2 regions of the Paenibacillus sp. FSL R7-269 genome follow, and region 1 is predicted to be linked to the other one. Evidence: riboswitches for the same ligand, from Rfam matches in the RefSeq annotation. Region 1 holds a riboswitch; the other holds the start of a gene.
What was found. Region 1 has a riboswitch for thiamine pyrophosphate ahead of C162_RS17265 (thiamine phosphate synthase). Riboswitches for the same ligand answer to the same signal wherever they lie in the genome.
Positions count from the first base shown of each region.

Region 2: another riboswitch for thiamine pyrophosphate. It lies ahead of thiC (phosphomethylpyrimidine synthase ThiC); the one in region 1 lies ahead of C162_RS17265 (thiamine phosphate synthase).

Region 1 is NZ_ASPS01000035.1:8,643-12,365, reverse strand. Features, by position in the region: gene thiH (2-iminoacetate synthase ThiH) at 1-9, opposite strand, end outside; gene C162_RS17275 (thiazole synthase) at 39-803, opposite strand; gene thiS (sulfur carrier protein ThiS) at 834-1,037, opposite strand; gene C162_RS17265 (thiamine phosphate synthase) at 1,077-1,700, opposite strand; TPP riboswitch at 1,830-1,932, opposite strand; gene C162_RS17260 (SDR family oxidoreductase) at 2,087-2,959, opposite strand; gene C162_RS17255 (amidohydrolase family protein) at 3,251-3,723, shown strand, end outside.
Region 2 is NZ_ASPS01000001.1:19,416-23,138, forward strand. Features, by position in the region: gene C162_RS00135 (tetratricopeptide repeat protein) at 1-603, shown strand, start outside; gene trxB (thioredoxin-disulfide reductase) at 650-1,603, shown strand; TPP riboswitch at 1,653-1,759, shown strand; gene thiC (phosphomethylpyrimidine synthase ThiC) at 1,911-3,605, shown strand.

The DNA.
Region 1 (3,723 bases):
AAAGCTCATAGCCGTTCCTCTCCTCCCTAATCCATCTGTCAGGCCAAGAACCCGGTCAACGGTGAAGAGGCTGCCGCCGTCTCCTCCACAGGCCCCAGTCCGGCGAGATAAGCTTTGCGCCCTGCGGATACCGCTTCACGAAAAGCTTCTGCCATCAGCAGCGGATCTGAGGCGGTAGCAATCGCTGTATTAAGCAGGACCGCTGCGGCCCCCATCTCCATCGCCTCAGCCGCCTCGGATGGTCTGCCGATTCCGGCATCCACGATCACCGGCAGATCCATCTCGGAGATCAGAATCCGGATCAGCTCCTTGGTCTGCAGCCCGCGGTTGGACCCGATCGGCGCTCCCAGCGGCATTACGGCTGCGGCCCCCGCTGCCTTCAGCCGCAGAGCGGCGGACAGATCAGGACTCATGTACGGAAGCACCACGAAGCCCTCTGCTGCAAGGATCTCGGTCGCCCGGATGGTCTCCATGTTATCCGGCAGCAAATATTTCTGGTCGTTGATGACCTCAATCTTCACCCAGTTCCCCAGTCCCGCCGATCTCGCCAGCCGGGCAATCCGTACTGCTTCCTCTGCGGTGCGCGCACCAGAGGTATTAGGCAGTAAGGTCATATGGGAAGGAATATGGCTGACAATATTGTCACTGCTCTCCGGGTCCACCCGGCGCAGGGCAACGGTAATGACCTGTGAGCCTGATCGCGTAATCACCTTGGGAATGAGGGTGTTACGGCTGTATTTTCCGGTGCCAATGAACAGTCTGCTGGTTAGAGTCACTCCGCCAATCATCAATGGATCTTGCATATTAACGCCTCCTGGGGTAAGTCTTCGTGTTTAGCCTCCGCCTACAAAATGAACCAGCTCCACCCGGTCCCCTTCGCTGAGCAGTGTGTCTCCGTAAGCCTCTCTGCCGGCAAGCTCACCGTTCAGCTCGACAATCACCAGCTTACCGGCCCACTCAGGCCGGGCCAGCAGATCCGCCAGTGTCCGGCAGCTCTCTTCGAACCTCTGTGGCATCCCGTTAACGGTCACAATCATGCCTGTTCACCTCCTGCTGTGCCCTCTACTTGATCCATATCATGCATTACAAGACTGCTCTGCCGCCCTGTGAACCGCTTCCCTGTAGGCCAAGGCCGCTCCCATCGGGTCTGGAGCTCCGCAGATTCCCGACATGACAGCAATGCCAGCCGCCCCTTGGGCCAGCACCGCTCCGGCATTGCCCGGGGTAATCCCTCCGAGCGCAATCAGCGGTATGCGGCACCAGCGGACAGCCTCTGCCAGCTGCTCCAGTCCCCGTGCCTGCTGTCCGGGCTTGCAAGCCGTAGGGAACACATGCCCGTAGAGGCAGAAGTCTGCTCCCTGCCTTCCAGCCTCCGCCGCCACTTCCGGCGAGTGTACCGATCTGCCGATCCGCAGGCCCGGTGCAAGGCCGCGTACTGCGGCTGGCGGAAGGCTATGCCAGGCTAACTGTACACCTCCTGCCCCGGCGGCCAGGGCAACATCGATCCGGTCATTAATGACCAGCTTCGAAGGCGGCACCCCGGCCTGAAGCATCTGCTGCGCTGCCGCCAGCAGTTCCCGGGCGGACATGGCTTTTTCCCGGAGATGGATATAATCCACCATAGAATGCACCGCCACGGCCCATTCAGCCAGCGCTTCAGGCTGCAGCCGCCCGTCCGAGACCGCATGAATCTCGTACAATACCCTTCTCCTCCTGTCTGTTCCAGCTCAATCTACACCACAACACAACACAAAAAAGACCGCTCCCCGTAAAGGAAGCAGTCTGGAATAGAAGCTGGAATACCGGTACTCACCGTGTACCCCCGCTGCAATATTCGTTCTCCACTTCCCTACGCTGGTATAAACCAGATCAGGTTCAAAGGGTCCGGACAACTACGCCCGTCTCAGCCTTGCGGCACCCCTAGTGATCGTTCTATGCTATTGTTTGGCCTTGCTTTTTGTATATTAGCATATTATTCCTGTCAGGGCTATACCTGCCTCGTCTCTCGTCTCACAAAAGCCAGCCTCCCGGCTGGCTTCTCCACATTTGCTAAGCAAATAGTGTATTAGTATGGTCACGCTGCTTCTTATCCGTTGACAACCTCGCCGCCGTTCACATGCATCACCTGTCCGCTCACATAGGAGGAATCGTCCGAGGCCAGGTATACATAAGCCGGTGCCAGCTCTTCAGGCTGTCCCGGGCGCTTCATCGGCTGGGTGCCGCCGAACTCACTGACCTTCTTCGCGTCAAAGGTGGACGGAATCAGCGGGGTCCAGATTGGTCCGGGCGCTACCGCATTCACGCGGATGCCCTTATCGGCCAGATTCATCGACAGCGAACGGGTGAAGCTGAGAATCGCTCCCTTGGTGGACGAATAGTCCAGCAGCTGCGGGCTGCCGCGATACGCCGTGATGGAGGTGGTGTTAATGATCGTAGAGCCTTTTGTAAGATGAGGCATGGCTGCTTTGGTCAGATAGAACATGGAGAAAATATTCGTCCGGAACGTACGCTCCAGCTGCTCCGCTGAGATGTCCTCAATATGGTCCTGCGGATGCTGCTCCGCCGCATTGTTGATCAGGATGTCGAGCTTACCGAGTCCTTCAACGGTTTGACGAATCAGGCTTTGACAGAAGCATTCGTCCCCGATGTCCCCGGCGATCAGAATGCATTTTCTGCCCTCTTGTTCCACCTGGCGCTTGGTCTCTTCCGCATCCTCATGCTCGTTCAAATAGGAGATTACCACATCCGCGCCCTCCTTGGCAAAATGAACGGCAACCGCACGCCCGATCCCGCTATCGCCTCCCGTAATGAGCGCGGCCTTGCCCAGCAGCTTGCCTGCTGCCTTGTACGCCGGTGTCTCAAACTCCGGGAGCGGGTTCATCTCACTCTCAATTCCGGGGCGTTGATCCTGTACCTGCGGCGGCAGGGTTTTAACAGGTTGTTTGTTAGTGTCTGGCATAATCCATTCTCCTTTCGCTATCCACAGTAATGTTGATTGATCATGTTAGCATGGCTTAAGGTCTGGTGTTTATGCATCAGGCAGTGTGCCTGCTTGGCTGTACGTTATGTTACTTACCACACCTGGCAGCCGCCCAAACAGCCAATCTTCATTCACCGGCACCTATAGCGGAACGATAGTCCGGTAAGCAACGAACGTTTCCAAAAAGAATATTATCTATATCCGCCAGGGGGAATGTCCTATACTTTGTGAGGAACGACAACTACCTTTAACTGAAGGGACGCTACTATCATGGGGAATGAGCGCATCTTGCTGACGAACGGAACTGTAATCGATGGAACCGGACGGCCGCCGCTGCATCATACAAGCATTGAGATTGTTAATGGCCGCTTCGGCACCATAACACAACATAGTAATATTCACGGGAGAACCGGGTATGACTCCGCAACAACAGTGATCGACCTAGAGGGTCTGTTCATTGTGCCGGGGTTTATTCACACCCATGCCCATACCAGCTTCAAGTACATACAGAATAAGCCGCTGCACGGATATCATACGGAATATTTGGCCGCGTGCCTTGCAGAAGGAATGACTACGATCCGCGATGAAGGAATGACTACGGCAGCATCGATTGACGATGTAGTCACTCAGACGCAGCAATTGGAGAGCGGTGCTTTTCCCAGAATTCTTACATCCGGCAAGGTATTCACTGCTCCAGGCGGTTACGGTGGTCAGGAGCCTATCGGGGTAGGGAGTGCGGATGA
Region 2 (3,723 bases), on a different contig from region 1:
CTGCTGAAGGACGAGGAGGTCGCCGGAGACGCCGGGCTGTATCATTATTGTGCAGCGGCGGCAAGCAATAGCGGAAGACTTGATGAGGCGCTGCGCTGCTGGAGACAGGCAGCCAAGCTGGACCCAGCTTCCGCTGTCCCTGCGTTCTTCCTGTCCCAGCTCCAGCAGGCCCGTGCAGAAGGACATCCTATGCCTACTGTCAGCTATAATTATCAGCTGCCCTTCCAGGAGCAGCTGAAGCAGTGGAAGGGCAATACAGGCAGGTTCACTGAAGAAGTGCGGAATAATCCGCTGCTGCGCGCCTCGTTCTTCTGGGCGCTGCGCTACGGCGATTCCGCTACGAAGCTCCAGGTGACCGAGGCGCTTCGCTGGATTGAGGACGAGGAGATGTCAGAGGTGCTGCGCGGAGTTCTGGAGCAGGAGCCGCTGCAGGAGGACCGCCTGCAGGAGGCAGCATTGTTCAGCCTCCAGCGGCTGATCGGGGAGAACCTGAATGAAGCCGGCAGCTCGCCGGGTGAAGAGCAGGAGCCTGCGGCTGCTCCCGGACCCAAGGGGATACTGCCCGGAACCGGCGGCTTAACGCCGTCCACTACCCGTATTTGAAGCAATTGCTGTTGTAAGAACATCTACTTGTAAGGAGGCCAATGTAATGTACAAAACGATTGTAATCGGAACAGGCCCGGCCGGGCTGACTGCTGCCATTTATCTGGCGCGTGCGAACCTGAGCCCGCTGGTAATTGAAGGCTTGCAGCCTGGGGGACAACTGACAACGACAACAGAAGTGGAGAACTTTCCAGGCTTCCCTGAAGGGATTCTGGGTCCGGACCTGATGGACAATATGCGCAAGCAGGCAGAACGCTTCGGCGCTGAATTCAAGAACGGCTGGGTGGAGTCGGTGGACTTCTCACAGCGTCCGTTCAAGGTAACAGTGGACGGAATGGGTGTACTGGAAGCGGAGTCAGTCATTATTTCAACCGGGGCCTCTGCAAGATATCTGGGCATCCCGGGCGAGCAGGAGAATGTGGGCCGTGGGGTCAGCACCTGTGCGACCTGTGACGGCTTCTTTTTCCGTAATAAAAAGATTGTCGTCGTCGGCGGAGGTGACTCTGCCATGGAGGAAGCCAGCTTCCTGACCCGTTTTGCTTCCAGCGTAACGCTGGTTCACCGCCGTCCCGAGCTGCGGGCCTCGAAGATCATGCAGGACCGGGCGCGTGACAACAGCAAGGTAACCTGGGCCTTGAACCGCACACCGGTAGAAGTAACGGTAGGAGAGACCGGAGTGAAGGGTCTTACGGTGCTTAATAATGAGACAGGTCTGACAGAGCTGGTAGAGGCAGACGGTGTGTTCGTAGCGATTGGACACACACCGAACACAGCCTTCTTGGGCGGGCAGATCAATACGGATGCTAATGGCTATATCGTGGTGAATCCGGGTACCACCGAGACCAACATCCCGGGTGTATTCGCCTGCGGCGATGTGCAGGACACCCGTTACCGCCAAGCGATATCGGCAGCGGGAACCGGCTGTATGGCCGCTATGGATGCCGAGAAGTTCCTGGAAGGCACAATTGTGCACGACTGGAGCGAATCGCTGGACAAATAACGGGTTTACAACAATTACCCGCACAGGTAAAATGTACTTAATTAGATAAGATACCCACTAGGGGAGCCTGAATAGGCTGAGACGGGAAAATTGAATTTCCGGACCCTTGAACCTGATCTGGATCATACCAGCGTAGGAAAGTGGAGTCGGACCTTTTTTGAGTACAGTCTTATTTGGCTGTTTCTTTAATAAAGCCGCTCCAGGTGGAGCGGCTTTTTGACTTGCAGGAATCTATAGATTCTTCAGCTCAATCTGCTGCGTGACCTCTTATCTGATGAGTGTACAGAGCGAAGAGGAGGAGATTGAAATGACAGGAATGGGTAAAAACGAAGAGGTGGATCTTTCCGGATTCCCCGCAAGCCGTAAAGTGTATGTGGAGGGCTCACGCCCGGATATCCAAGTTCCGATGCGTGAGATCAGCCTTAGCAGAACCGAAGGCGTTGCCGGGGAAGAGGAGAATGCTCCGCTGCGTGTCTATGACACAAGCGGTATTTACACGGATGCCGCGGAAGAGACTGACATTCGGAGGGGGCTGCCGCCGCACCGTTCAAGCTGGATTGCGGAGCGTGGCGATTCGGAGGAATACACCGGAAGAGCCGTCCAGCCGGAGGATAACGGAATCCGCAGACAAGGGGCTGCCGCCGAAGCTTGTCCAGGACTGCGCAGGAATCCCCAGCGGGCCTATACAGGCGGTAATGTAACTCAACTACATTATGCAAGGCAAGGGATTATAACGCCGGAAATGGAGTATATTGCGATCCGCGAGAATACCCGGCCGGAGTTCGTACGGGATGAAGTGGCAGCGGGCCGTGCCATTATCCCGGCCAATATAAATCACCCGGAGAGTGAGCCGATGATTATCGGCCGTAGCTTCCTGGTGAAGATCAATGCGAACATCGGAAATTCTGCGGTCACTTCTTCTATAGAAGAGGAAGTGGAGAAGATGCGGTGGGCGACCCGCTGGGGGGCTGACACCATTATGGATCTCTCCACCGGTTCCAAGATCCATACCACCCGGGAGTGGATTATCCGCAATTCTCCTGTGCCGGTCGGTACAGTGCCCTTATACCAGGCGCTGGAGAAGGTGAACGGCATTGCCGAGGACTTAACCTGGGAGCTCTATCGTGACACGTTGATTGAACAGGCGGAGCAGGGAGTGGATTACTTCACCATTCATGCAGGGGTGCTGCGGCGCTATATTCCGCTGACTGCCCGGAGAATGACTGGCATCGTATCCCGGGGCGGATCGATTATGGCCGCCTGGTGCCTGGCTCATCAGCAGGAGAACTTCCTGTACACACACTTCGAAGATATATGTGAGATTATGAAGACGTATGATGTGGCCTTCTCACTTGGGGATGGCCTGCGTCCCGGCTCAATCGCCGACGCCAATGACGAAGCTCAGTTCGCCGAGCTGGAGACGCTGGGAGAACTGACCCTACTAGCCTGGAAGCACGATGTTCAGGTCATGGTTGAAGGTCCGGGGCATGTGCCGCTGCACAAGATTAAGGAGAATATGGACAAGCAGCTTGAGATTTGCCGGGAAGCTCCTTTCTATACGCTTGGGCCGCTGACTACGGATATTGCACCCGGCTATGATCACATCACTTCGGCCATCGGAGCCGCGATGATCGGGGGGCTCGGCACGGCGATGCTGTGTTACGTTACCCCTAAGGAGCATTTAGGCCTGCCTGACAAGAATGATGTGCGCGAAGGCGTCATTACCTACAAAATTGCTGCACATGCTGCAGACCTTGCCAAGGGACATCCGGGAGCGCAGGACCGTGACGATGCGCTGTCCAAGGCGCGGTTCGAGTTCCGCTGGCGCGACCAGTTCCATCTTTCCCTCGACCCGGAAAGAGCGCTCGCGTATCATGACGAGACCCTGCCGGCGGAGGGGGCGAAGCAGGCGCATTTCTGTTCGATGTGTGGTCCTAAGTTCTGCAGCATGTGGATTTCGCATGATATCCGTAATTCCCATAGATGGAGCAAATCACTCTAACTTAGCTGCTAATACAGCGGAATCGTAACATTCTCAGGCTATCTCCCAAGCTGAAAGGCTTGCGGGGATAGTCTTTTTATAGTTAGTGATTACAATCACAATTCACCTCTGTACCCTA